DNA from 2 places in the Brevibacterium sp. genome. Region 1 is predicted to be linked to the other one. Evidence: predicted binding sites of a transcription regulator. Region 1 holds the regulator's gene; the other holds the start of a gene.
What was found. The regulator LexA, encoded in region 1, represses DNA repair genes until DNA is damaged. The targets are predictions, from matches to a motif close to TCGAACANNTGTTCGA.
Positions count from the first base shown of each region.

Region 1 (14,604 bases):
GTCGAACCCCGCGATATCTGGATCGCCGTGTGCGACTCCATGGGCGTTCCCGAATCCCGACGGCTCGGCAAGGAGAAGCCGCGCTCGACTCCGTTCTGATTTCTCGAAGCTGCGCGAAACCTTCTCTGTCGGCGCGGTGTCGGCCGAGTGTAGACTGACCGCATGAATCAGGCCGTCCCGTTCATCACCTTCCAGCCCAGCCGCGGCCAGAGCGCCGCCGAAGCCATGGATGCCTATGTCGAGCTCTTCGCGGACGGTCGCGTGATCCTCGACAATCGCTACGGTCCCGAGGGACCGGGTGCCGAGGGCACGGTCATCATGTCCGAGATCGAGATCGCCGGCCAGAGACTGCGGTTGAGCGACAGCTTCGTCGCCCACGAGTGGGACATCACCCCTGGGGTGTCGCTCATGGTCGACTGCGAATCGGCCGAGGAGCTCGAACGCCTCTTCACCGCACTGAGCTCGCAGGGGACTGTGTTCATGCCGCTCGACGACTACGGATTCGGACCGTTCGGCTGGGTGGGCGACCGTTTCGGTCTCACCTGGCAGCTGGGCCTGGCGTCGGCCTAGATTCGACGGAGACACGCGACACACCCGAATATATAGAACACCTGTTCCCATCTGGGTTATCCTGGTGAGGAATCACGGGACCTGTGACCATGAGTGGCTGGTTATCCACGGGGGAATCGCTTCCTCTGTCGTTATGTCAGTGCCATCTTCTAGCCTTGGTCTCAAAGGAAAAGCAACGAAGAGGAGACGTCATGGCACGTACACCCAAGAACCTTCAGGTTCCCACCGGCGGCGACAAGTCGAAGGCACTCGAAGCCGCAATGGGCCAGATCGATCGCAACTACGGCAAGGGCGCGATCATGCGCCTCGGCGACGGTGTGCGTGAGCCCATCGCCTCCATCCCGACCGGTTCGGTCGCACTCGACATCGCTCTGGGCATCGGCGGTCTGCCGCGCGGTCGCGTCGTCGAGATCTACGGTCCGGAATCCTCCGGTAAGACGACCGTGGCTCTCCACGCCGTCGCGAATGCTCAGAAGGCCGGCGGAATCGCCGGGTTCATCGATGCTGAGCACGCACTCGACCCGGAGTATGCGAAGAAGCTCGGCGTCGACACCGATCAGCTCCTCGTCTCCCAGCCGGACACCGGTGAGCAGGCTCTCGAGATCGCCGATATGCTCATCCGCTCCGGGGCCCTCGACGTCATCGTCATCGACTCCGTCGCGGCCCTTGTGCCCAAGGCCGAAATCGAAGGCGAGATGGGCGACAGCCACGTCGGCCTGCAGGCTCGCCTGATGTCACAGGCACTGCGTAAGATCACCGGTGCCCTGGCCCAGTCGAAGACCACCGCGATCTTCATCAACCAGCTGCGTGAGAAGGTCGGCGTCTTCTTCGGTTCGCCGGAGACCACCTCGGGCGGTAAGGCGCTGAAGTTCTACGCCTCCGTGCGCATCGACGTCCGCCGCATCGAGACCCTCAAGGAAGGTCAGGACGCGGTCGGCAACCGGACCCGTGCGAAGATCGTGAAGAACAAGGTCGCTCCGCCGTTCAAGCAGGCCGAGTTCGACATCCTCTACGGCCACGGCATCTCCCGCGAAGGCAGCCTCATCGACATGGGCGTCGACAATGGCATCGTGCGCAAGTCCGGTTCCTGGTTCACCTACGACGGCGATCAGCTGGGCCAGGGCAAGGAGAACGTCCGCAACTTCCTCCGCGACAACCCGGGTCTGGCCGAAGAGATCGAGCTGAAGATCAAGCACAAGCTCGGCCTGATCCAGGTCGACGAACCCGAGGAAGGCACCGAGGCGGCCGGAGAAGCACAGACGGATGACGTCGAAGTCTCCTGACGCCTCGTCGACTGACGACGAGTACAGCGGTCACGAGCCCACCGCAGCGACCGATACGGTCGGTGCGAGGGACTTCGGCCGGAACGACTCGTCTCAGACCGAGACGCTCTCGCAGCTGCGCAGCGCGATCTCGGAGATCGACCAACGTCACGCCGAAGGAGAGGCCGGATTCTTCGCCGGTCTCTCCGGACTCGACGACGGTGATGTCACCGGCGGCAACGGTCGTACCGGCAGCCGAAAGAGTTCCGGGTCGAAGCGCAAGAAGAACTCCAACGGCTGGAAGCGACAGCAGCAGGAACCGGACAACGGGTGGGTCGAGGGCGATACCGACTCGACTCCGGATTTCATCGATGTCCCTGATTTCCTTGCCGCCGAGAATGATGGTCCAGATTTCCTCGCGAGCGATGGCAATGCCGCGCCCGACTTCGCTGCCGGTCCCGGCCTGAGCTTCGATGACGACGAGGACGAGGCGCCCGACTTCGATGCGGACTACGCCCAGGCGAAGAAGACGGCGATGAACATGCTCGCCATGCGCGACCACTCCAGCGACGAACTGCGCAAGAAGCTCCTCAAACGCGACCTCATGCCCGAAGCGATCGATGTCCTCATCGAGAAGCTCAAGGACTCGCGTCTGCTCAACGACGAAGAATTCGCCCACCGCTTCGCACGGGCACAGCGCGAGAACCGGAAGCTCTCCCGATCCGTGCTCAAACGCGAACTCAGCAAGAAGGGCATCAGTGCCGAACTGGCCGCCGACGCAGTGGCCGAGATCGACGGTGAGGAAGAACTCGCCCGCGAAGTCGCCGAGAAGAAAGCCGCCTCCACCCGGCGTCTCGAGTATGCCGTGCGAGAGCGCCGAATCCTCGGCATGCTCGCCCGCCGCGGCTTCCCCTCGGCGATCTGCATCAAGGTCACACGGGAAGTGCTCGCAGAAGACTGAAACGGCACGTGGGGAGCGGCTAGAATGGGTGCGCCATGACTGAACTGATTGACTCCCCGACGACATCCGGAACCACCCCTCGCAGCTACGAGGTCAAGACCTACGGATGTCAGATGAACGTGCACGACTCCGAGCGTCTATCCGGACTGCTCGACGACGCCGGCTACGTTCAGGCGAACACCGACGACCAGGCCGACGTCGTCGTCTTCAACACCTGTGCCGTCCGCGAAAACGCGGACAACCGCCTCTACGGCAACCTCGGCCAGCTCGCGAAGGTCAAAGAAAACCACCCGGGCCTCCAGATCGCCGTCGGCGGATGCATGGCACAGAAAGACCGGGACACGATCGTGAAGAAGGCCCCGTGGGTCGACGTAGTCTTCGGCACCCACAATATGGGATCCTTGCCGGCGCTGCTCGAACGCGCCCGCCACAACGAGGAAGCCCAGGTCGAGATCCTCGAAAGCCTCGACGTTTTCCCCTCCACCCTGCCCAGCCGCCGCGAATCCCAGCACTCCGGATGGGTGTCGATCTCGGTCGGTTGCAACAACACGTGCACCTTCTGCATCGTGCCCAGCCTGCGCGGCAAAGAGAAGGACCGCCGCCCCGGCGACATCCTCGCCGAAGTCGAAGCCCTCGTCGCCGACGGCGTCGTCGAAGTCACCCTGCTCGGCCAGAACGTCAACTCCTACGGCGCCGAATTCCGCGACAAAGGCGCATTCGCAAAACTGCTGCGCGCCGTCGGCAACGTCGACGGGATCGAACGGGTCCGCTTCACCAGCCCGCACCCAGCCGCCTTCTCCGACGACGTCATCGACGCAATGGCAGAGACCCCGACAGTCATGCCGCAGCTGCATATGCCGCTGCAGTCCGGTTCGGACACGATTCTCAAATCAATGCGGCGGTCCTACCGGACCAAGCGGTTCATGAACATCCTCGACTCCGTGCGCGAACGCATCCCGCACGCTGCCATCACCACCGATATCATCGTCGGCTTCCCCGGAGAGACCGAAGAGGACTTCCAGGGCACGATGGACATCGTCCGCCGCGCCCGCTTCTCCCAGGCCTTCACCTTCCAGTACTCCATCCGCCCCGGGACACCGGCGGCCACGATGGACGACCAGGTGCCGAAGGACGTCGTTCAGGAACGTTTCGAACGCCTCACCGCACTCCAGGACGAGATCGCCTGGGACGAGAACAAGGCCCAGATCGGCCGTGAGGTCGAGGTGCTCGTGACCAAACTGCCCCATTCCGATTCCCCACGACTGAGCGGTCGCGCCGAAGACAATCGACTCGTCCACGTCGGAATCCCCGAAGCCGCCCAGATGCCGCGGCCCGGTGATTTCGTCACCGCCACCGTCACCGAGGCGAAGCCCTACTTCCTTCTCGCCGATTCCGGATTCTCCGTGCGCCCGTCCCGCGCCGGTGATGCCTACGACCGGGCACAGGCCGACAGCTGCGGTGCACCGAGCCCCGGCCAGAGTGCTGCCGGTACGACGAATCTCGGCATGCCGACCATCCGCGCCCGCGGCTGAGATGGGCGCCTTCGCCATCATTCCGGCAGCCCCCGTGCTGCTCGAGAACATCGACCGCAGCGAGACAGCGCGAATGGTCGAACTGCGGACCGTCATCCGCGACACAGTGAGGACGCAGACCCATTGGGCCCTGCCCATCGAGACCCTGCCACCCGTGGCCGGGCTCGGTGGGTGGGGAATCGACCGCGGAGTCGATACTCGCACCGGCCGGCTGCTGTCCGGGACCGACTGGGTCGAAGCCGTTGACACACTGACGACAGATGAACGAGGACTCGCCGAGGCGGCCGACTCCGCCGTTATCGTCGCGCTCCTACATGCTCACGCCGCCGGAGTCGAGGTCGGACCGCTCGGGACGAGCGAGAACCTGCTGCTGCCCATCGATCTCTCGGCGGCCGCCACTGAGCGCGCCCCATTGGCTCCGATCGGCGGAGCCGCCGAATTCGATGCCGAGATCGTCGAGTCACTGACGAGCGGTGGTGCTGCCCAGAGTGGGTCCACTATCGACATCAGCCGACTGTCCGACCTCTGTTCCCGGGCCGCGGGCGTCCATGCGAACCTCACGATGTTCCACAACGGCCTGCGCCATATATCCGAGCAAGGAGCGAGCCTGACTTCTCCGAAAATCACTGTGGACGAGCGAGTCCACGACGTACGTTCACTGTGTGGCATCGGAACCTGGGCATGACCGAGATGCCCGAGGAGCAGAACTCAGAAACGATCATCACCGTCGTCGGAGCCACCGCCACAGGAAAATCGGACCTTGCACTGGATCTGGCCGACCACCTCGGCGGGGAGATCATCAACACGGATTCGATGCAGTTCTATCGCGGGATGGACATCGGCACAGCGAAGCTGCCGGTCGATGAGCGGCGGGGGATCGCGCACCATCTCATCGACATCCTCGATGTCACCGAAGAAGCGAACGTTCAAGACTTTCAGGCACGTGCCCGGGCGGCGATCGCGGACATTCGGGGGCGCGGACTGCGCCCGATCCTCGTCGGCGGGTCCGGGCTCTACGTGCGTGCTGCGGTCGACCATATGGAGTTCCCGGGCACCGACCCCCATCTGCGGGCCCGCCTCGAGGCCGAGGTCGCCGTCGACCGGTGGGCGCTGCATCAGAAGCTGCGCGAACTCGACCCGCAAGCAGCCGAGAAGATCACTGTCAACGACCAACGACGCATTGCGCGAGCCCTCGAAGTCATCGAACTCACGGGCCGTGCCTTCAGCGCTCAGCTGCCGGACTACCAGGAGATCGAGCCGACCATCCACCTGGGACTGAGCATGGACCGAGCCGTCCTCCATGCTCGCATCGCTGCCCGCGTCGAACTGATGTGGGACCAGGGCTGGGTCGACGAGGTGCGGCGTCTGCTCGAGGCCGGATTGGCTGAGGGCAAGACCGCCTCTCGTGCCATCGGATACGCACAGATCCAGCGCCACCTGTCCGGAGAGCTCACCGCCGCCGAGGCGCAGGAGGAGACGACGGTGAGGACCCGACAGTTCGCGCGCCGACAAGACACCTGGTTCCGTCGTGATCCGCGCATCCACTGGATCGACGGCAGCGCCGCCGACGCCGAGGCGAACCTGGCGGCCGCGCTCGACGTGCTGGGCGGGCACTGACGACATAGCGGCCGAGCTAGACATGGCGGCCGGGCTCGATGTCCTGAACGGGCACTGAAGACCTGCCTGGACCGTCCCCGATAGGATGGAGTCATGAGCACTCCGGATACTCCGTTCGCCGCCTGGTCCGATGTCACCTTCGTCAAGGGACACGGCACCCAGAACGACTTCGTTCTGCTCTCCGACGACGACAGCAGGCTGGAGATGCATTCCGAAGCCGTCGCCACGCTCGCCGACCGTCGGGCCGGACTCGGCGCCGACGGCATCATCCGCATCGTCCGCTCCGCCGCCAGCGGCATCCCGGGAGCCGCCGAACAGGCCGACGCCGGTGCCGAATGGTTCATGGACTACTACAACAGCGACGGCAGCCTCTCCGAGATGTGCGGCAACGGCGTACGCGTCTTCGCCCACGGGCTCGTGGCCAGCGGCCGCGTCCCCGCCGAGGGCCGCGATATTCTCGTCGGCACGCGCGACGGAATCAAAACCGTGCGCACCACCCTCAACCCGGCCCTCGGCGTCCAGACCGGAGACGACGTCGTCGACACCGGCACGCCCGGACCCGGATCCGCCAGCGACTCCTGGTACACGATCGACATGGGGGAATGGTCACTCGACCCGTCAAGCAGCGTGCTCGTGACCACCGGCGGCATCGAGGTCGCCCGCCCCGGACTGCGCGTGTCCACCGGCAATCCGCACACCGTCGTCGCCCTGGCCGAGAACTCCGAACTCGCCGCCGCCGACCTGCGTGATGCCCCCGTCCTCGACCCCGTGCCCGCACAGGGTTCGAATGTCGAATACATCGTCATGGAGCCCGCCCGAGCCGATGTGGCCGGGGGAGAAGGCGCCCTGCGGATGCGCGTGTTCGAACGCGGCGTCGGTGAGACACGCTCCTGCGGCACCGGTGCCTGCGCGGCCGCGATCGCAGCCCACCACTGGGCCGGCGAGAAGTCACCTCTGCAGTGGAGAGTGGACGTTCCCGGAGGTCAGCTGCGCATCGAAATCGAACCCGATGCCGAAGGAACGAGCGGACGCGTCAGCCTCGCCGGACCCGCGGTCCTCGTCGCCAGCGGCACGATCAGCTGAGCTCACCCGCGCTCGACCGTGAGCACCCGGAAGCCCTTCGACGATCCCGTGCGCACGACCTCGAAGCCGTCACCGAGCATCCCGGCGATCCACTTCTGCAGGGAATCGCCACCGAGGTTCTTCGACACGACTAGATCGGCGCGACCGCCCGGCGCCAGACGCGGCAACCAGGTCTCCAAGAGCTCATGCAGCGCCTCCTTGCCGATGCGGATCGGGGGATTCGACCGGATCGCGGCGAACTGCAGGTCGGCGGGAACATCGGCGGCGGTGACGGTGTTGATCGTATCGAGACCCAGCCTGCGCGCATTCGCCGCGGTGGTCTCCAGGGACCGGGAGTTGACGTCGAGTGCCCACACTCGCACAGCCACCTCGGCGTCCTGGGCGTCCAAGGCCGTGTGCAGGGCGATCGGACCCCACCCGCAGCCGAGGTCGAGGATATCGCCGGCCGGCGGCTGCGGCAGGTGCCGCAGCAGCACAGCCGTGCCGAGGTCGAGGCGGGTGGGCGAGAACGTGCCGGATACGGTTTCGACGGTGACGGCGCGGCCGGCCAGATCGAGGTTGAGTTCCCGCGACTTGGCCTCGCTGCTCGGCGATTCGGTGAAATAGTGCTCGGACACCGTTTCAGTGTAGACGGCTGTGGGAGAATTGATGGACACCACCGTCGGTGCGCACCGCTACGACCGGTGCGAGGCATGACGACGTCGGCACGAGAAGTCCCGTGCCGACGGCAGAGAACAAAGGAATGAATGACGTCTGAAGACAATGAGCGTCGCAACGCGATGCTCGACCGTGTGCTCTCCCGAGGCGCCCAAGCCCTCGACGATCACGACACCACCCACGAGGATGACCAGTTCGACCTCGCCGAGCGCGCCGCGCTCACCCGCGTGGCCGGACTGTCGACCGAACTCGAAGACATCACAGAGGTCGAATACCGTCAGGTCCGCCTCGAACGCGTCGTCCTCGCCGGCATCTGGAACACCACCCAGGCCGAAGCCGAGAACTCGATCCGCGAACTCGCCGCGCTGGCCGAAACCGCCGGTTCCGACGTCCTCGACGCGCTCATCCAGCGCCGCGACAAGCCGGATCCCGGCACCTTCCTCGGCAAGGGCAAGGCCGCCGAGCTCGCCGAAGTCGTCGCCTCCGTCGGCGCCGACACCGTGATCATCGACTCCGAACTCGCTCCCAGCCAGCGGCGCGGACTCGAGGACGTCATCAAGGTCAAGGTCGTCGACCGCGTCGCGCTCATCCTCGACATCTTCGCCCAGCACGCGAAATCCCGCGAAGGCAAGGCCCAGGTCGAACTCGCCCAACTCGAATATCTCCTGCCGCGTCTGCGCGGTTGGGGTGAGTCCCTGTCCCGGCAGGCCGGCGGTCGTGTTGCCGGCGGAGCCGGAATCGGCTCCCGCGGACCCGGTGAGACGAAGATCGAACTCGACCGTCGCCGCATCCGTGCGCGAATGTCGAAGCTGCGCCGCGAGATCAACGCCATGGCGCCCTCCCGGGAGACCAAGCGGAAGAACCGCGCCCGCCACCACGTACCCTCCGTCGCGATCGTCGGCTACACGAACGCGGGCAAGTCCTCCCTGCTCAACCTGCTCACCGACGCCGAGGTGATGGTGCAGAACGCCCTGTTCGCCACCCTCGATCCGACCGTCAGGCAGGCCAAGACCGCCGACGGCATCGTCTTCACCTACACCGACACCGTCGGATTCGTGCGCAATCTGCCCCACCAGCTCGTCGAGGCCTTCCGCTCGACTCTGGAGGAGGCCTCCGGTTCGGATCTGCTCCTCCACGTCGTCGACGCTTCCCACCCGGATCCTCACGGGCAGATCCAGGCCGTGCGCAATGTGCTGGGGGACGTGGAGACCGGGGACATTCCCGAACTCCTCGTGTTCAACAAGGCCGATATCGCCGAGGAGGCCGTGATCACCGGCCTGCGCGCGGAGTACCCCGACGCCCAGTTCGTCTCCGCCGTCTCGAAGGAAGGGATCGACGACCTCATCGAGGCCATCGAGAACCGCCTTCCCGTCCCGGACATCGACATGACCGTGCTCATTCCCTATGAACGCGGTGACCTCGTGTCGAAGATCTACGCCCTCGGCACGGTCGAGCACGAATCGCACGGCACGGAGGGCACCAGCCTGCAGGCGAAGGTGCCGACCGAACTCGTCGACGAACTGCGCGAATTCCAACGTCCGGACCTGGTCATCGACGAGTGAAAGCAGTCGAGAACCTCCTCGAATCCGCTGTCGGCGCCATCGGCGGATCGCCACGCGAGGGTCAGCAGGAGATGGCGCAGGCGGTCGCCTCGTCGCTGGACAAGGGAATCCACCTGCTCGTGCAGGCAGGGACCGGCACCGGCAAATCCCTGGCGTACCTCGTCCCGGCGGCCGAATACGTCACCCGCACCGGCGGGAAGGTCGTCGTGTCCACGGCGACCCTGGCCCTGCAGACGCAGATCATCCACCGCGACCTGCCCCGGCTGTTCAAGGCCGTGAAGAAGGATCTCGACCCGCTGCCCCGAGCGGCACTGCTCAAGGGGCGGCGGAACTATGTGTGCAAGCACAAGCTCGCCGGCGGATACCCGGACGAGGGTGAGGGCATGCTCTTCGACCTCGGGGCCGACGCCGAGGCGGGACGCAAACCCACCGAACGTTCGGGCTTGGGCGAGGAGATCCAGCGGATCCGCACCTGGGAGAAGACCACCGACACCGGCGACCGTGACGACCTCCTAGCCGGTGTCAGCGATCGCGCCTGGTCACAGGTGTCCGTCAACGCCTTCGACTGCCTCGGATCGAACTGCCCGCTGTTCACCGAATGCTTCGCCGAAATCGCCCGGAACAAAGCCGCCGAAGCCGATATCGTCGTGACGAACCATGCCCTGCTGGCCATCGACGCCTTCGGGGAGTCGAACGTGCTGCCCGAACACGATGTCATCATCATCGACGAGGCCCACGAGCTCAAGGATCGGGTGACCAGCGCCCTGTCCGGGCAGATCAACACGAGCATGCTCTCGGCGGCGACGAGCTCCGTGCGCAAACACACCACGGTCCAGGACGGGGTCGTCTCGCTGCTCGATTCCGCCGCGGCGGCCCTCGAACGCGCCCAGACCTCGGTGCCCGAGGGACTCATCCTGCATATGAGCGAGGCGCTCGGATTAGCCCTGGCGCAGATCCGCGACTCCGCCCGCCAGGTCATCAACGACATCGGCGGCAAGACCGACGACGCCGATGCCGGACGGCAGATGGCCAAGGCGCGCTGTCAGGAGGTCTTCGAACTCGCCGAACGCTTCTGCGACCCGGGTAAGAACGACGTCATCTGGCTCTCCCGGTCGACGTTCAGAGAGAAGGAGACGACGAACCTCGTCGTCGCACCCTTGAGCGTGGCCGGCACCATGCGCAATGGGATCTTCGAGGAATCGACGGTCGTGGCCACCTCGGCGACCCTGTCCCTGGGAGGGAACTTCGACGCGGTGGCCGCCTCATTGGGACTCTTCGGACCCGACGCACCGAAGTGGGACTGCCTCGATGTCGGATCACCCTTCGACTACGGCAAGCAGGGCATCCTCTATGTCGCCTCCCATCTGCCCAAACCCGGCCGCAGCGGACTGAGCGAGGAAGCGCTCACCGAACTCGAAGAACTCGTCGAATCCTCGAACGGCGGGGCACTGGGACTGTTCTCCTCGCGGGCGGGGGCCAATGCGGCGGCCGAACACCTGCGGACGAAGTTCGACTTCCCGATTCTGCTTCAAGGCGACGACGGCCTGCCGGCGCTGGTCTCCCAGTTCACCGCCGATGATCAGTCCTGCCTGTTCGGGACCATGTCTCTATGGCAGGGAGTCGATGTGCCGGGACGGACGAACCGACTGGTGATCATCGATCGTCTGCCGTTCCCGCGCCCCGACGACCCGCTCATCCAGGCGCGGGCACGCGATGCCGACCAGCGGGGAGTCAACGGATTCATGGCAGTATCGGCCACGCATGCCGCCCTGCGGCTGGCACAGGGGGCCGGCCGCCTCATCCGGTCGACCAAGGACAGGGGAGTGGTGGCCGTGCTCGACTCGCGGCTGCGCTCGGCCCGGTATGCCGGCTTCCTCGTCAACTCGATGCCGAGGATGTGGCCGACGACGAACTCCGGTCTCGTCCGCACAAGTTTGGCCCGGCTGGCCGAAACCGACGAGACGTGAGGCAGACGGTGCTGAGCTCCGCCGGATGACGCAGAAGCGCCCGCGACCAACCGTGGTCGCGAGCGCTTCTCAGTTCGAAGGCGGGCCCGAGGATCTAGAGGCGGCGGATGACGGCGACGACGAGACCCATGATCTGTGCGTAGGTGCCGTCGATGGGTTCGTAGTTCTCGTTCTGCGGCATCAGCCACTGCTGACCGGCCTTGCGCTTGAGCGTCTTCACCGTGGCCTCGCCGTCGAGGAGGGCGGCGACGATCTGACCGTTGTCGGCGGTGTGCTGCTTGCGCACGACCACCCAGTCGTCGTGGCAGATGGCGGCTTCGATCATCGAATCGCCGACGACCTTGAGCAGGAACATCTCACCGGAGCCGACGACCTGCGTCGGCAGTGAGAAGACATCGTCGACCTCCTGCTCGGCCAGGATCGGGCCGCCGGCGGCGATGCGTCCGACGACCGGGACCTGCACGGTGTTGTTGGCCAGCTCCTCGTACTTCGCGCGCTCGGCCTCTTCCTCTTCGAACGGATTGACCACTTCGATGGCACGCGGGCGCTTCGGGTCGCGGCGGACATAGCCGAGGCGTTCGAGCTGGGAGAGCTGGTGGGCGACGCTGGAGAGGGACGCCAGTCCGGCGGCTTTGCCGATCTCGCGCATGCTCGGCGGGTAGCCGTTGGCCACGACAGCGCGTTCGATGGTCTCGAGGACGAGACGCTGGCGGGGAGTGAGGCGGAAATCGCCCTCACCGGACGACCCCTCAGGGATCTGGACCACGTCGTCGTCGCTGCGAGCGGCAGCGATCTCGGTGGCAACATCTTCGTTGCGAGGCCTGCCTCTGCCTCGTTTGTTCTGAACCACTGCTCGTTCCCCTTCGTTCTATTCCCTGCCGCTGAACGCCGTCATCTCCGCTTCGAAGATTCTCGTGTCAGTGCCGACTGAGATGGTTCTGACAGATCAATCAACAACCCTGGTTCCCTCTCATTGTCGCATAGATGTTCGAGTCGGACTGGACATTTGTTCGATTGGCATGTTGAATAGAACAGACGTTCTACCGATTACTGGTGGAATCGTACGAATGAAAGAGGTAATGCGATGTCTGCACAGAACACCGAGCTGCGCCTGACCACTCGTGGACGCCAGGCTGTGCGCCTTCTCCGGACCCTGCTCGTCGCTCTCGTCGTCATCGGCGGAGCGGTCCTCCTCGCCACCCAGTCGTTCTCGGCCGCTGCCGTCGCCGAATCGGAGACGGAGAGCATCGGCATCGATGCCGAGGCGGTCGTCGTCGGTGAAGGCGAATCGCTGTGGACCGTGGCGACGAGTCTCGGCATCGACCGCGACACCCGTGATGTCGTGGCCGACATCGTCGAGATCAACCACCTGGACACCCCGACCGTTCACCCCGGCCAGACCCTCGACGTCCCCGTCCGCTGAGGTCGAACCCTGCTCGACCGGCAGGGTGCAGGCCCGACCGTCAGCGCGCTGACCCGTTCGATCGGGTGAGCCGACCGGCGGATCTCGATGCCCGACCCGCCGCCCGGGCGGCGGGGGCCTCTCGGTAGAATGATCGCCGTGGGAAACATCGACTCTCTGCCAGTGCGTTCAGACCTCGTCGGCCTCAAGCCGTACGGGGCTCCGCACCTCAATGTCCCGGTCCAGCTCAACGTCAACGAGAACGCCTATCCGCTTCCGGATGTCGTCGTCGACAGCATGCGCGCCGCCGTCGACGATCACTTCGCCGGACTCAATCGATATCCCGATCGCGAATTCACCGCACTGCGCGAACATCTCGTCACCTATTTGGACGGTGTGAACGAACGTGCGGGGGACTCCGTCGACCTCGACCCCTCCATGGTCTGGGCCGCCAACGGTTCGAACGAAGTGCTCAGCCATATCGTCCAGGCCTTCGGCGGACCGGGCCGCACGGTCCTGGGGTTCACTCCCTCCTATTCGATGCACCCGCTCATCACCACGGGCACGGGTGCCGAATGGCAGCACGTCGAACGCAGGGACGACTTCACTCTCGATGCCGAGACGGTCGCCGCCGAAGTGGCGCGGGCGAATCCGGACATCGTCTTCCTGTGCACCCCGAACAATCCGACCGGCACCTCGATCGGCCTCGACGTCATCGAAGCCGCCTACGACAACTGCGCAGGGATCGTCATCGTCGATGAGGCATATGCGGAATTCTCCCGCCCCGCCAAATCCTCGGCGATGACTCTGCTCGGGGGCCGGCCCCGCCTCGTCGTCTCCCGGACCATGAGCAAGGCCTTCGCCTGTGCCGGACTGCGCTTGGGCTACGCCATCGCCGCCCCCGAGCTCATCGACGTCCTCCGCCTCGTCCGCCTGCCGTACCACCTGTCCGAGGTCACTCAGGTGCTCGCCTGCACGGCGCTCGAACACACGGAGCTGCTGCTGGGCAACGTCGACCGACTCATCGACTCGCGCAATCGCATATCGAGCCACCTCGCCGAGGTGGGCTTCACTGTCCACGACAGCGATTCGAACTTCGTCCTCTTCGGCAACATCGCCTCCCCGGCCGAGCTGTGGCAGAAGCTGCTCGATCGCGGAATCCTCATCCGCGATATCGGCATCACCGGCCACGCCCGTGTCAACGCCGGCACCGAGGCAGAGACCGAAGCGTTTCTGACCGCCATCGACGAGATCCTCGCCGACGACCCTGACACCCTCGCGAACCGTCCGCAGTCTCCGACTCCGTCATCAGCCGCCCCGACGAAAGGCACTTCATGAGGCAGGCCCAGAACTCACGCACGACCTCCGAGTCCACGGTGTCCGTGTCCGTCAACCTCGACGGCACCGGCACCTCGACCATCTCCACGAGCGTGCCGTTCTTCGACCATATGCTCACCGCCCTGTCGAAGCACTCGATGATCGACCTCGACATCACCGCCACCGGCGACACCCACATCGACGTCCACCACACCGTCGAAGACACCTCCATCGTGCTCGGCCAGACCATTCGCGAAGCACTCGGCGACAAGGTCGGCATCCGCCGCTACGGCTTCGCTGCCGTGCCGCTGGACGAGGCATTGGCCCAGTGCGTCGTCGACGTCTCCGGTCGCCCCTACTTCGTCCACGAAGGCGAACCCGAAGGCCAGCAGTACCACCTCATCGGCGGTCACTTCACCGGTTCGATGACCTCCCACTCGCTGGAATCCATCGCCTTCAACGGCGGCCTGACCGTCCACCTCGACCTGGTTCGCGGCCGCGACCCGCACCACATCGTCGAAGCCGAATTCAAGGCCTTCGCCCGCGCGCTGCGGCAGGCTGTTGAGACCGACCCACGGAGCAACTCCGTTCCCAGCACCAAGGGAGTCCTGTGAGCACGACCGTCATCGTGACCCCCTTCGGGGTCGCCCAGCAGCTGGCCGCCGCCTGCGTGC
Region 1 covers NZ_JBQDYQ010000019.1:14,262-28,865, reverse strand. Annotated here, with positions in the region: gene ACTIIH_RS07470 (DUF3046 domain-containing protein) at 1-99, shown strand, start outside; gene ACTIIH_RS07465 (VOC family protein) at 163-570, shown strand; gene recA (recombinase RecA) at 762-1,853, shown strand; gene ACTIIH_RS07455 (regulatory protein RecX) at 1,834-2,793, shown strand; gene miaB (tRNA (N6-isopentenyl adenosine(37)-C2)-methylthiotransferase MiaB) at 2,829-4,325, shown strand; gene ACTIIH_RS07445 (hypothetical protein) at 4,327-5,010, shown strand; gene miaA (tRNA (adenosine(37)-N6)-dimethylallyltransferase MiaA) at 5,007-5,942, shown strand; gene dapF (diaminopimelate epimerase) at 6,036-7,025, shown strand; gene ACTIIH_RS07430 (class I SAM-dependent methyltransferase) at 7,028-7,642, opposite strand; gene hflX (GTPase HflX) at 7,772-9,244, shown strand; gene ACTIIH_RS07420 (ATP-dependent DNA helicase) at 9,241-11,211, shown strand; gene lexA (transcriptional repressor LexA) at 11,306-12,061, opposite strand; gene ACTIIH_RS07410 (LysM peptidoglycan-binding domain-containing protein) at 12,296-12,634, shown strand; gene ACTIIH_RS07405 (histidinol-phosphate transaminase) at 12,773-13,951, shown strand; gene hisB (imidazoleglycerol-phosphate dehydratase HisB) at 13,948-14,544, shown strand; gene ACTIIH_RS07395 (hypothetical protein) at 14,541-14,604, shown strand, end outside.

Region 2 (14,604 bases), on a different contig from region 1:
TCGCTGCAGTCGCAGCCCTCGGCCTCGCTCTGACCGGTTGCTCGCAGGAAGCGTCGAGCGACGATGGCAGCGGTGGCGGCGACAAGGGCGACATCAAGCTCGGCTACGTCACCGGCTGGACCGACGGAGAGAGCATCTCGCTCCTGCTCGAGAACCAGCTGGGGAAGATGGGCTACAACGTCGAGACCGAGACCTTCAGTGAGGCAGCCGTCCTCTACGCCGGTGTCGCCAACGGCGATATCGATATGTATCCGTCCTCGTGGCCCGAGGTCACGCACAAGCAGTACATCGATAAGTACGGTGATGATCTCGAAGACGTCGGCGCCTACTACGACAATGCCGTCCTCACGATCGCCGTCCCGAAGTACATGGACGACGTCAACTCGATCGAGGATCTCAAGGGCAAGGGCAAGGACTTCAACGGCGAGATCGTCGGAATCGAGCCCGGTGCCGGTCTGACGAAGGCCACCAAGGCGATGATTCCCGAATACGGTCTCGACGACGAATACGAACTCGTCACCTCGTCGACGGCTGCCATGCTCACCGAGCTCGGCAATGCGACCGATGCCGAGAAGGACATCGTCGTCACGCTGTGGCGTCCGTTCTGGGCGAACAACGAGTACCCGGTCAAGGACCTCGAGGACCCGAAGGGTGCGATGGGCGATCCCGAGAAGCTCCACTTCACCGCGACCAAGGGCTTCAGCGATGAGTTCTCCGATGCCGCCGACTACATCGGCAACATCAAGCTCGATGACAAGCAGTACGGGGAACTCGAGGACCTGGTCGTCAACAAGTACGGCAAGGACGGCAAGAATGATCCCCCAGCGGCCATCACCGAGTGGCTGAAGGCCAACCCGGACGCCTACGAAGGTGAGCTGCCTGACGAGGAGTGATCTCGTCGCCGCGGCAGCAGCTGCCCTGAGGTCGACGTCCTCTGCTCAGCTGCTGACTTCCCCGCCGCGCGGCGCGCAGTCATGAATATGCAGTGCCCTCCCGACTCGACAGAGTCGGGAGGGCACAGCTGTATGAGTAGACTCGATGGAGCAGCGCCGTTGGCACCGCGTTCGGTGCGCGGAACTCGAACGGAGGGCATCTCATGGCGATCCATTCGGCATCCGTCGACACCTTCGTCGGCCCCCTGACAGTCTCCAGCGATGGCCGGTCGATCGTCCGGCTCGAATGGCGCACATCCGCCGAGGCGGCCGTGTCCGCCGCATCGATCCCCGCCGAGGCAGCCAGACAGTCGGACCCGATCCCCGCCGAGGCGGTCGCCGACGTTTCGCTCCCCGCCGGGGCGACCGCCGCCTCGGATCCGATCCTCGCCGACGCGATCGTCCAGGTGCGCGCGTACTTCGACGGCCGCCTCGGTGACATCGATCTGCCCGTGGACTTCGGTCAGGTATCGGACATCGCGAGGACCGTGCTGACGACCCTGGCCGACGAGGTTCCCGCGGGGACCACGGTCACCTACGGGCAACTCGCCGAAGCCAGCGGCACCGGGATTCCGGCGCGGGCCGTCGGCGGGATCATGGGGCTCAATCCGATCCCGATCATCGTCCCCTGCCATCGCGTCGTCGCAGGCAGCGGGCTCGGCGGGTACTCGGGCGGACTGCCCGGGCACGAGCTCGAGACCAAGCGGCGCCTCCTCGAGTTCGAAGGCGCCCTGCCGCAGGCGCTGTTCTGAGCCCGTTCATACTCATCGGCCCGGCGCCCGTCATCGGCCCGGCGGCCGCGCCGCTTCCTCACCCGTCGAACAGCTCCTGCCCGACGTAGCCGTCCTGGGTCGCTCCGGGCGGAATCGCCCACACGGTCGACCCGATCGGCGTCGTCCATTCGTTGAGCAGGTCCACCTCGGCGAGGCGGCGTTGGATCGGCAGGAACTGCCGCTCGATATCGGCCTGGAACGACGCGAACAGCAGCCCCGAATCCCCACCGGCACCGGTCTCATAGTTGAACGTGCGCCGGTGGATCTGCGCCTCCGGACCCAGTCCGTCGCGGGCGCGAGCGATATGCGCGACCTGCGAGATCTTCGTCAGTCCGCGCTCATCGACGGCGGTGAAGTCCGGGACGTCGAACTCGTCCTTGCCCGACAGCGGTGCCCCGGTGTCCATGGTCCGCCCGACCGAGAACTCCCGTGCCGGTCGATCGGCCTGGTCCCAGGTGTCGAGGTTCATCGCGATATCACGCAGCACCAGCGTCGTTCCCCCACGCATCCACACAGGCAGATGCGCGCCGAGATCGGCCGGCGGCTCCCCGCGGGCGGAGAACACCGGGTCCGCAGTCTCGGTGCCCTGGCCCCAGATGATCCGCGCGAAGTCCTCGGATCCGGGCCCCGGATTCGCTGTGCCGTCGAGCTGACCGAAGAGGTTCCGCTGGGTCTTCCCCTCCCCCGAGCTGCCGTAGGCACGTCGGAATCCGTCGCGCTGCCAGGCCACCTCGGCGAATGAGCGTGAGTCCTTGAACAGCATGCGCCTGGCATGTGCCACGGTCAGCGGGTCGTCGCCGCAGATCTGCAGGAGCAGGTCACCCGTGCAGCGGTCCTCATCGAGGCGATCGATCGAGAACGCCTCCAGCGGCTTCAGCCAGTCCGGGACATGGTCCTTTCCTGCCAATGCCACCAGTGCGGCGCCGAATCCGAAGGTCACCGTCAGCCGGGCGGGGTCGACGGCGAGTTCGGATTCGGAGTCGGCCAACGGCGCCTGCCCCTGCGTCAGTGCGGCCGCATCCGCGGTGAGCAGCCGCAGCCAGCGCACCGCCTCGGCGGCCGTGATCCCGGGCCCCAGTGTGAACGCGATGAAGTGCGCATACGCCTGCGCCGGGGTTTCGACACCGGACTGATGAGTGCCGTAGAACGGCTCGGTCTGCGGCCCGTTCGCCCCGTCCAGATCTCGCCGAGACGGCCCGCCGTCACCGGCGCTCGCGCCCTGCGATTCGGAGCCGCGGCCGAGTGCGAATCCGCCCGTGGCACCGACGATTCCGACGCCGCCGGCTGCGGCCGCCGAGGTCAGGAGACCGCGGCGGCTGAAGCCGGGGCGACCGGGCTCAGTGGTCACCGTGGTCTCCGTGGTCGGAGCCCTCGTCGTCGCCATCGTCGGCGTGGTCGGCATTCTCGCCGTCGCTGGAGCCTTCGGCTTCACCGGGCGCGTAGTCTTCCTGGGCTCCGGAGTACTCCTTCGCCACGGCAGTGACCTCGACGGTCTCGCCGTCGGCGGTGACGAGGTCGAGGCTGATCTGCTCGCCCGGCTTGATGGCCTTCTTCAGGCCCATGATCATGATGTGATCGCCCCCGGGTTCGAGGTCGAGGCTCTCCCCGGCCGGGATGGTGAAGCCGCCCTTCTTCTCCTGCATGGACATTCCGCCGGAACCGTCGCCTTCGGTTTCGTGGAGTTGGACCATCTTCGCGTCCGCGTACTTCGCTTCGACGAGGGTGATGTCCTGGTCGGTGTTGTTCTTCAGTTCGCCGAAGACTGCGGTCATTCCGTCGTCGGCGGCCTTGACCCAGGCGCCGTCGAGGCTGAGCGCCTCGGCGTCGACTCGGCTGTCCACAGTGTCCGCTGAGGCGGAGCTGCTGCCTCCGGCCTGCGTCGACCCGGCTGCCGTGCTGTCGTCGTGACCGCAGCCTGCCAGGCCGATGGCGACGGCGATGGGCAGGGCAAGTGTCAGGGTGATGTTCTTTCGCATGATGTCTGCACTTTCGTCATTCAGGTGCAGTCGAGCACGGGTCGATCATGCAGGCTCGCCAATCGGCTCGAGCCTGGAGCCGCAGAGTCTCTGCCGCTGATGCGGCGGATTGGCTCGACTGTCACCAGGGGTCGGGTCGCCGCCGCTGAGGGGTCGGTCGCCCGATGATGGATGGGTTCACCCAGAGAACGGGTGCGAGACGACGATTGAATCGCCGTGGGAGGTGTCAGACGAGTGCGGGCGGGCCGCGCCGATAGTTCGGACCGACGACCGCCGAGGTGACCGGCTGCGGCAGTCGGAACGAAGCGCTGAGCTTGCGGAACGGTTCGTCGGCCAGGACCCCGGCCGCCTCGGAGAGGGCACGCAGTGCACCGATCACCGGCCCCAGGGCCAGCTGCAGAATGCTGAGGACGATGTCCTCACCGCGCTTGAGGAGCACGGCGGTGACGAGGACGGCGACGAGGTGGGCAATGATCATCCCCGCCGAGGCGGCACCGTGGTTCGCATGTCCGAGCGCGGATGCGGCCGGACCGAGATCAAGGGAGCCGGGGGCCGGGACGATGTGTCCGGCGTGGGCGTGGAGGGCCGCCTCGGCGGAGGTGGAACCGCCCATTCCGGTCCCGGTCTGACCGGTTCCGGAATGGGCGGTTCCCGTGTGCGCCCCCGCATGGGCGAGGGTGCGGGCGGACCAGCTCATCGTCAGGTGCATGAGCACCTGCCCGAGGCCGAGCAGTCCGGCCAGAGTGAGATAGCCCAGGCGCCTGCCGGCGACGATCATCGCCGCCCACAGGACGAGGACGAAGACGACCACAGTGCCGGGAACCGAGATTCCGCCTCCGGCGGCGAGGTGCATGAGCAGGGCGAGGAGGGTCGTGAAGAGAGCGGCGAAGAGCGCGCGCACGGACTTCGTCCATCCGGTCATGGGTCCTCCTCTCAGCTCGCTCCCACATTCTACTCAACGTAGAACACTTTCGGGAAGGCGGCTGAGCCTACATCCGCAGCCAGGTATCGGCGGTCTTCTTGACCATAGCGCCGGCGTCAGCGGCAGCATCGCCCCAGGTGACAAGCTTTCCGTCCGGATCTGTGGTGGAGTCGGAGAGGACGACGACGTCGAAGTTGCACACAAGACCCGCCATCGCCGAGGCGTAGACGGCTCCGGGGGTGCTCGCCGAGGAGGCGCTGGCGTCGGCATCGCCTCCCGCTTTGGCGGCAGGGTCAGTGGCATCGCTGCCAGCTCCAGCGCCTGGCTCGCCTGTGTTGGCGTCGGCGCCGGGCGTGGCCGAGGTGGCGTCGGCGCCGGCGATGATGATCCGGTCGACGGAGAGGTCATGCAGACCTGCGGCCAGATCGTCGATGCCTTCGAACACATCGGGGCTCTCGGAGCGGAGTACGAGATCCTCTTCGTCGGGAACGAAGATGCTCAGCTCCTCATCGGGAGTGTCGGCGAGGTCGGCCTTCGTCGACGCGAAGATGAGCACACCGCCCACAGCGCGGGTCCGGGTGACGATATCGCCGAGGGTCTCCATGGCGTCATCGCTGGGGTAGCTGGCGTCGTCGGTATCAATGAGGAGCAGGGCATCCATACTCCAATCGTGCCACGACCGCCTGACACTTTCGAAGCCGGAACACTGCCGCGAAGGCCTCCGTGAAGTGGGCCGGAGGCAGCACGAGTCATGGGCATGCGCTTCTGCAGACATCTGGCAAGAGTCTATGGTTCTATGATCGAACATCGACGAACACATTATATCTGTTCGAACTTTTTTTCGATTCTCTATGGCATTCTATTGCCTTGGAGAGTAAACTGGATTCCAACAACAACGATGTTGGTGAACGGAAATCATCCCCATGACCCTCACTCCCGAACGCAGCTCCGATCATTCCGCTCGGAACGCCGACAACTCCCCGCAGACCAGCGGTCACCCGCTGCTGGCCGACGAAGAGTGGACGGATCTCAGCCGTTTTGCGCCCGAGGTCACCTCTTCGATCACTCAGCTCATGAGCCTCAAAGATGAGCTGCGCACGTTCGATCGCCCCATGGGACCGGAACAGGCCATCATGCTCGCCGATGGGGTCGAGGCGATCACACGCATCAACGACGCGTTGTCGACGCTCGCACTCTCCGTCTGCGAACGCGTCGGAACACCCAGCGATTTCGGCGCCAAGTCGACGAAATCGCTCATCGAGAACCGATTCAACCTCACCGGCGCGGAGGCGAACCGCCGCACCGATATGGCCAAGAACCTCGGCGGACGCGTCGATATGGCCGGCCAGGCTCTGCCGCCTCTCTACCCGGTCGTCGCGGATGCGCTCCATGCCGGCACGATCTCCGCCGCCCAGGCGTCTGTCATCGAAGACTGCATGCGCAAGCTGCCCACGTGGGTCAGTCAGGCCGTCCGCAGTGACGTCGAGACACGATTGGTCGACAACGCACCCAAGGTCCGCCTCAAGGACCTGCGCGAGATCTTCGGCAAACTCATGGGCTACATCGACCCGGACGGAGAAGAACCGAAAGACTCAAGCGACCGCTCGGCTTACAACATGTCCATGCGTGCCAGGGCCAACGGCGACTGGGAGCTGCGTGGGCTGCTCGACCCCGTCACCGGGGGCACTCTCAACGGACTGCTGACCTCACGGATCCAAGCTGCGGGAGAAGACGACAAGACCAACGCTGACAAAGCCGGCACCGACACCGCCGGTGCTGACGAGAGCGGCGCCGGCATCAAGACCGCCGCTCCTGAGGCAACGAGCTCGCCGCTGCCCGATGAAGAGCTGCTCGAGATCGTCGATGCGGTGCTCTCCGGCGACCGGTATGACGCGAAGCGAGTTCCGGAACCCGATCTCGATGCAGCTCGCACGACCGGGAATCCGGCCGCCGCCCCCGGCGTCGGCATTCGTGAGGACGGCGGTTTCGTCGACGTCAGCGCCGAACAGCCCTCGGCACGTGAATGGATCTACGAACGATTCGCCGGCCTCGTCACCACGATCGACAAACAGCGGACGGCTGCAGGAGCGCCTTATGCTCTCGTCATCAACGCCACCGCCGAAGATCTGGCCAAAGGCACGGGACACGGCACCACGGGCGCCGACAATCCCATTCCCATCAAGGAACTGATGAGAAACGGCCTCAACGGCTCGCTGTTCTTCCACCTCATGAGCGACAAGGCCAAGACGATGCAGGTGGCCACAGAACAGCGCTTCGCCAATCGCAGACAGCTGGCAGTGATCACCGCCCGCGACCGAGGCTGCACCTTCCCCGGCTGTGACGCCCCTCCCGGTTGGTGCGATGCCAACCATGTGATTCCATGGGCGCTCGGCGGCAAGACGGAGATCAACAATCTCGCGCTGCTCTGCAGCTATCATCACCACCTGCTCGACCGCACCGATTGGGACACGGTGATGCTCTTCGACGGGCGACCGGCCTACGTTCCGCCCGCCGCAAAGGATCCTGCTCGAACTCCGATCCTCCACGCCCGCTTCATCGCGGATGACATCGTCGACTCCCTGTTCGACAAATAGCCGCCCCACTTTCAGGGGACAGCTGTGCCCACTTTCCAAGTTCAGCCGGGCTCAGCCGGATTCAACTCGGCTCGGTCCGGTTCAGCCCGGTTCGGTCCGGTTCAGCCCGGTTCGGTCCGGTTCGGCCCGGTTCAGCTGCGTGACGGGCGCAGTCGCATCGGTCAGCCCTTCGAACTCAACGAGGCTCAGACGGATTCAGCAATGTTCGACCGGAGTCAACCGCCGAACCGCGAGCCTCGGATGCTCATGTCCCCATCGAGGAGCAGGAGTTCAGCCGGCATTCCGGGAGCCAACAGGCTGCCGGCATCGGCGGCACCACCCACCGCACGCAGAGAATCACCCGACCCCGGCACACCACCCACTGCACGCAGTGGAACGAGCCCCGCGGACTGCACAGCGTCGAACGGGCTGACCCCGACCTCGGTGACGGCCCGCTTCACGGCTTCGTCCATCGTCAACGTGGACCCCGCGATGGCTCCCTGAGTGCCGTCGGCGGTGACCAGGCGCGCCACGGCATCCTTGACTTCGACCGGGAGCGAACCGAGGTGATAGCTCCCGTCGTGCAGGCCCGTCGCCGCCATGGCATCGGTGATGAGCGCGAGGCGTCCGGGCACGAGTTCATGGAGCATGCGCGCGACAGGGGCGACGACGTGGACGCCGTCATTGATGAGTTCGACGGTGACATGCTCAGCTTCGGCCGCAGCCAGGACCGGCCCCGGAGCACGATGATGGATGCCCGGCATCGCGTTGAATGCGTGGGTGAGGATGCTTGCTCCCGCCTCGAACGCCTGCGCGGTCAGTTCGAAGTCGGCGGCCGTATGACCGACGGCCACACGCACGCCCGCCGCAGAGAACCGCGCGATCGCATCGAGCGCACCGGGCAGTTCGGGGGCAATCGTGATCTGCGCGAGAGTTCCGTCTGCGGCTTCGAGGATCGCCTCGGCGGCCTCCGGGGTCGGCGACGTGAGCACCTCAGGGGCATGCGCACCCTTGAAATCCGGAGACAGGAACGGCCCTTCGGCATGCAGCCCCATGACCATGGCCCGATCGCGGACGAGACCGGCTCCGGCACGCAGGGACCGGCACAGACCGTCGATCGTGTCCGAGACGTAGGACAGCGCGAGCCTGCCGGTGCCGTGAGCCCGATGCACGTCGAGGATCGCATCGATCGCCTCGATCCCGTCCTCGGCGCTTGCGCCGCCCGCACCGTGGCAGTGGATGTCGACGAACGCGGGAGCCACGTATCCGCTGGCGGCGTCGATGACCTCTCCCCGCCCCGAGGCGGCTCCGTCCTTCCAGCCGTCCCCACGGCCCCGTGCCGTGACCGTACCTTCGGCGATCGCGATCCACGTATCCGCGGTCTCCTCGGTGAACGTCGCCCGATCACCGTCGAGGACGCACGCATTGTGGATGACCGCCTCGGCGGGGATCTGTGCGGTCTGTGTCATCGAGGTCCTTCCATCGCTCTGCGAACACAACATTCAGGGTACGGAATCGGATTGTGAACTGCCTACCGCAGGGTCCCGGCGAGCTCCCCCTCCGCAGGGTCCCGGCGAGCAGAGTGTCGACGGGCGGGGTGCCGGCGAATCGGCTATCGGCTCGTCCCGGGGGCGCGGACGAACCAGTAGCCGCCCCGAACCGGTAGCCGCCCCGCCCCGGGGCGCAGACGAACCGTTTGCCTCCCCACCTCAGGAAGCCGACGGATCGACTGCCGACTCAGCCCAGCGTGCGGACTCGGTCCGCGTCGATGCCGAGCACGTGCGAGTCGAGGAACGCGAGCACGGTTCGGTACCAGACCTCGGCGTTCCCACGGCCGAGGATCCAATGCCCCTCGTCGGGGAAATAGAGGAACCGGTGCTGAGTGTCGCCATCGGCGTCGAGCGGAGTCTTCGCCCGGGTGAGCAGGTCCAGCCACAGTTCCTGGCCCTGCCCGATCGGCACCCGGTAGTCCTTGTCACCGTGGATGACGAGCATCGGCACCTCGATGTCATCGGCGAACAGGTGCGGCGAATACTGCGCCGACTGTTCCCGCATCGCCTGATCCCAGGACGAATTGTCCGTCGTCCGCCCCATCGACGTGGTGTTCCACAGGGAGGCATGGGTGACGATGCACTTGAACGCGCTGCCGGTGTGCCCGGCCACCCAGTTGGCCATGTACCCGCCGTAGGATCCGCCAGCCAGGCCGATGCGTTCGGCATCGATGTCCGTCCTCTCCCCTGCGGCCTCGGTCAGCGCCATGACGTCGGTGAACGGAGTGCCGCCGAGCTGCTGCTGCCCGCGATCGATCATCGCCTGCCCATATCCGGTGGAGATCGCCGGATCCGGCAGCAGCACAGCATAACCGGCGGCCGCAAAAGGACCCGGATTCCACCGGTAGGTCCACGCATTCCACGACCCCCACGGTCCGCCGTGGGCGAAGACGACGAGCGGATGCGGCCCCTCCCCCTCCGGCAGGACCAGCCACGCACGGATCGGCGTGCCGTCCTCGGCACGGACCTCCACCTCGGTGAGGGTGCCTTCCTCGTCGAGGACCGTCGCCGGGTTCGCGAGTTCGCTGATGACCCCGGTGGCGAGGTCGACGGAGATCGGCAGAGGCGCGACATCGATCGCCGAGGCGGTCGCCACGACCGTGTCCTCACGCAGGGCCAGCCCCGAGAACGAATACTTCTGATCGGTTCCCCCGACGAGCCGCCTGGGCTGCGCATCTTTGACATCACCGATGAAGATGCTGCCGCGGCCGTGATCATCGGCGGTGGCCACGATGGTCGAATCGTCCGCCCAGATCGGAGAGAACCAGAAATCGGCATCCGGCCACACGGACTTCAGTTCCGCGGTCTCCAGGTCGAGGACTTTGAGTTCGGCCGCGAGGTTGGTCTGCGGAGTCCAGGCTTGTACGCGGGTGACCAGCGCTTTCGTTCCGTCCGGGCTGATGGCTTCGATGTCGAAGCTGTGATCGGCTGCCGGTTTCGTCAGACGGTGCAGTTCGGGTTCCCCGTCGAGGTCCACGCGCCAGATCTCACTGGCCTCGAGCTGGCCGGGGATCGGCTTCTCGAGCTGGACGAGGACGAAGCGTGCCTCATCGTCGACGGCCCAGTCGACCAGTCGACCGGACGGCAGAGACAGGTAGCGGAACCCCAAGCCCGACGGGGTACTCAGCTCGTCGCTGACTTCGGGAAAGTCGGCGGCCGCCTCGTTGAGGGTGGCCACGGCCAGGGTCTGTCGGCCCGGCCCCAGATCGTGATCCCAGCGGCGGACCGGAAACCCGGTGTGGAGGATCCCGCTGACCTTCGCGTCACTGCGTTCGGAGCTGAATTCCTGATGGTCGTTTTCGTCGGCGGCCCATGTATGGACGGGAAACTCGACGACGATGGTCTCGCCCTTGACCTCGATGCGGGAGAAACCGCCCGAGTGGTCGGCGAGTTTGCGGGCCTCTCCGTTGTCCGGCAGCGCCCACAGGCTCGGGGACTCAGCATCTTTGCCGTCCTCGCCTTTGCGCTTGGAGGCGAAGACGATCGTGCCGTTCTCACTCAGCGCGGCCGGACCCACGGACTGGTCGCCGCGAGTGATGCGTCGGGGCTCCTCCCCGCTGATATCGGCGAGGTGGCTGAGAGAGGAATTGCCCTCGGAGTTGAGGAACGAGTACTGGGCGATGACGCGGCCGTTCTGATTCGTCAAGAGGCCTTGCAGGCGGCGGGCGTCGAGGAGTCGGGTCACTGCATCGTGGGTCGTCATCTTCCCATCCTAGGTCCCAACGTCGACTCCCGGGTGAGATCCGAGAAAACTCCAGTTCACCGAGGCGGCCGGTCGGTCCGCGTTCGCGGTCGGGATCGCCGAGGCGGCCGGCCGGATTGCGTTCGCGGTCCGGGGCGCGTTCGCGGTCAGGGCAGTCGGGGGTCGCGGCCACGTGATCGCCGCGCCGTTCGACACTCCGCGGAAAGTCAGCGGAAGCTCGGTGCCGGAACCCTCTCACCATCGATCGTCACCGTCGGCAGCATCTTCTTGAAGTCCTCCGCCACTTCGGTGTTCGTCTTCGGTGTGCGCATCTCGATGGACAGATTCACCAGGCGTCCGTTGATCTTGTAACCCGTCTGCACGCCGAACGCATAAGTGGGTTTGCTGTTGAGAGCGAGGATCTCTGTGGGACCGAGTTCACCCTGATAGCTCCAGTACTCCCCCGCGGCCAGAGATCCCGTCTGCTCGGCCAACACCTGTGAGTCCTGTTCGGAGAAGTTGTAGCGTCGCTTACTGTCGATGACTTCCTGCGCGCTGTCACCGTATTCGTCAGTGCAGTTGACGAGGATGATATCGGCGCGAGAACTGTCATTGCCGTGAGTGAAGACGTGGAACTGATCGGTGCTGCCGCTGCTGTCCCTCCAGTCATCGCCGAGCGCGAAGCTGAGTTCGACCGGGCAGCTGCCGCCGAATGTCACCGACGTCTTCGTCATCCCCTCGGGGATTCCGGCCTCGGTGGGTGTGCCCGTGGGCTCGGGGCCGGCGGTCTCCTGCACACCGATCCGCATGGGCCCGGAAGATTTGTCTTCGGTGCGGATCTGGAAGACCGAACACCCGCTGAGCAGGACGGTCAGTGCGAGTGTGCCGGCGGCTGCGGCTCGCCGCACCGAGGCTGGTCTGCCCGAGACGGCTCTGCCCATTGCGGACCTCCCCGCTGGGAGGCCCTTCGACGCGACGCTCCCCGCGGAGGAGGTCGACGATGCCGCTCGTCCGGTCACCGGTCTCACCGCTGGTCACCGTGCCGACGCTGGTCCGGGTACCCCGCTTCCGGGCCGTTCTGGTTCGGCTGAGCCTGTCCGTACTGCTGCTGAGGCGGCTGCTGACCTGAATTGGGCTGGCTGCCCACGTGCGGCTGGCCGGTGGGTCTGGGGCCGCCGGCGGGCTGGCTGCCGACCGGTTGCTGTCCGAAACTCTGCGGCCCGGAATCGGACTGACCGCCCACGCGCGGCTGTCCATAGCCCGGGTTCTGTCCGCCGACGTTCGGTGCCTGCCGGGGCGGTTTGAACTGCGAATGCTGGCCGGAATCGGGTGGGAATCCACCAAAGACCGACTCCCCCGTCCGACGGTTGACCAGGTTTCCGTCGACTCTCTCGAGGCGACGCTTCGACGTCCGCCGGGGAGTGCCGAGGATCCGCCCCTGCAGTTCGGCCTCATTCGGCTGCCGGGGAGGCAGGAATCCGGGTGCCCGCCGCGAATCCGCCTGCTGTACCGGCTGCACCGCATGCGAACCGGCGGCGACCCGATCCATATGATCCGACATCTGCGGAACGGTCACGGGTGCGGCATCGGCGAGGACCGGCAGAACCATACGCACCGAGGTGCCCACGCCCTCCTGGCTGAACAGCTGCACGGATCCGCCGTGCCTGGTGACGATGGCACGCACGAGCGAGAGCCCCATCCCCGAACCGGCCACCGCCCGCACACGAGAACCGCGAGAGAGCTCGTCCCAGACGTTCTCCTGTTCGGCCAGCGGGATGCCGCTGCCCGTGTCGGCGACCTCGACGACGACCCAGCGATGACCGTCGATGATCTGCTCATTGGCGCGCAGCTCAACGACCTCGGCCTGAGACGAGTATTTGAGGGCGTTGCCCAGCAGGTTGAGGATCGCGGTGAGCAGCAGATCCTCTTCACCGGCGACATCGGGCAGTCGCCAGGGAGCGCGGGCGACGGTGGCCACGATCATCCGATCCTCGGCGCCCGGCGCAGTCGAGGCGTCCTCGACGGCCTGATGGATGAGCGCATCGAGATCGACGCGGGCGTATTCGATGATGCGCGTCTCGACATCGGCGAGTTTGCGCAGATCGGCCAGCAGTCGGGCGACCCGGCGTGAGGACACGTCGACCTGCTTCGCTGCCGGCTCCACCTCGCTCAGCGTGCCGCCGTCACGGACGACCTCGCGGATGCTCGCCGCCGAGGTGCGCAGCGCCGTCAGCGGATTCTTCAACTCGTGATCGAGTCGGATGAGCATCCGATTGCGCTTCGTCATCGAATCCTCGGCCGCGGCTGTCTCGATGGATTCCCGCAGCGCGGCCTCGCGCTTCTTCAGATGCCGCCAGCCGAACCAGGCACCGACGGCCAGACCGCCGAGCACGATGACGACCAGCAGCAGGAACAGCCAGACCTGGATCTCGAAGACAAGGAAGTTCGTCATAGACTGCTCTGACCGTCCTCGCCGCGGACCTCACCGACGAACCGATAGCCGCGCCCCTGCACGGTGGCGATCCACCGGGGCTCTGCGGCATCTTCGCCGAGCACACGACGCAGCTCGGCGACACGGGAGTCCACGGCACGCGTGCCCACGGCCTCTTCGAATCCCCACAGCACTTCGAGCAGGCGGGACCGTTCGATGAGTTCGTCCTTGTGCACCATGAGGTACTCGAGCAGGGTGAAGCCCTTCGGCGTGATGACGAGTTCACGCTGCCCCAACCAGGCCCGGCGTCCGACTCGGTCGACGCGCAGGCCGAAGCTGGACACGAGCACCGGGGCCGTGGCCAGAGGCGGGCCGTCATTGCGGGTGCGACGCAGGACGGCACGGATGCGGGCGACGAGCTCGTGCGGATCGAAGGGCTTGTTGAGGTAGTCGTCGGCGCCCTCTTCGAGTGCCATGGCCCGCTCGACTCCTTCGCCGACCTGGGTCAGCAGCAGCACCGGAACCCAGTTCTCCTCCTGGCGCAGTCGACGCAGCACCTGCCGCCCGTCGGCTCCGGGCATGAGCACGTCGAGGACGCACACATCGGGTCTGTGGCGGTGGATCTCGTCGAGGGCGAGCAGTCCGTCGCTGGCGGGCAGCACCCGGAATCCGGAGCGTTCGAGGAACGGCACGACCGCTCTGAGGATGTCCGGCTCATCATCGGCGACCAAGACGAGTGGTTGGGGCTGGGTGTGATTGTCAGCCGTCATGGTGGTCAGTTCCGGTTCCTCTCTGGCGTTCCCAGGCGATCTCTCTCGCCTCGGCGCGGTCGACCGCCTCGGCGAGTTCATCTCGGTACAGCATAGATCGACGCAGGTGCTTGGTGCGATATCCGGCGCGGCCGACCATATGCGTGGCGACGGGGATCGTCACCAGCTGGAAGGAGATGATGATCGCCAGCGTCGTCACCGTCGCCCAGGTCGGGAACTGGATCGCGATCGCCACAGCGACGAGCACCAGGCCCAACACCTGGGGTTTCGCACTCGCATGCATCCGCGAGAGAAGATCGGCGAAGCGGACGAGACCGACCGCTGCGGCCAGTGACAGAACCGCACCGAGGAAGATGAGCACGGCTGAGATGATGTCAAGAACCACGACTGTTCCCCTCTCCGTCTCGATCCGATCCGTCTCGATCCGATCCGTCGCCGTGCGACATGTGCTCGGCGTCATCGGGTCCCGGGTCGGGCCCGGTGCCCTCGCCCTCT
Region 2 covers NZ_JBQDYQ010000011.1:9,732-24,335, reverse strand. Annotated here, with positions in the region: gene ACTIIH_RS05265 (glycine betaine ABC transporter substrate-binding protein) at 1-893, shown strand, start outside; gene ACTIIH_RS05260 (methylated-DNA--[protein]-cysteine S-methyltransferase) at 1,097-1,684, shown strand; gene ACTIIH_RS05255 (Dyp-type peroxidase) at 1,743-3,089, opposite strand; gene ACTIIH_RS05250 (copper chaperone PCu(A)C) at 3,043-3,681, opposite strand; gene ACTIIH_RS05245 (hypothetical protein) at 3,908-4,603, opposite strand; gene ACTIIH_RS05240 (hypothetical protein) at 4,671-5,264, opposite strand; gene ACTIIH_RS05235 (DUF222 domain-containing protein) at 5,527-7,197, shown strand; gene ACTIIH_RS05230 (N-acetylglucosamine-6-phosphate deacetylase) at 7,413-8,645, opposite strand; gene ACTIIH_RS05225 (S9 family peptidase) at 8,914-10,929, opposite strand; gene ACTIIH_RS05220 (hypothetical protein) at 11,136-11,849, opposite strand; gene ACTIIH_RS05215 (sensor histidine kinase) at 11,933-13,360, opposite strand; gene ACTIIH_RS05210 (response regulator transcription factor) at 13,357-14,109, opposite strand; gene mnhG (monovalent cation/H(+) antiporter subunit G) at 14,099-14,494, opposite strand; gene ACTIIH_RS05200 (monovalent cation/H+ antiporter complex subunit F) at 14,484-14,604, opposite strand, start outside.
Region 2: a site for LexA is predicted at 5,433-5,448, ahead of ACTIIH_RS05235 (DUF222 domain-containing protein). Genes of this name have one in related genera too.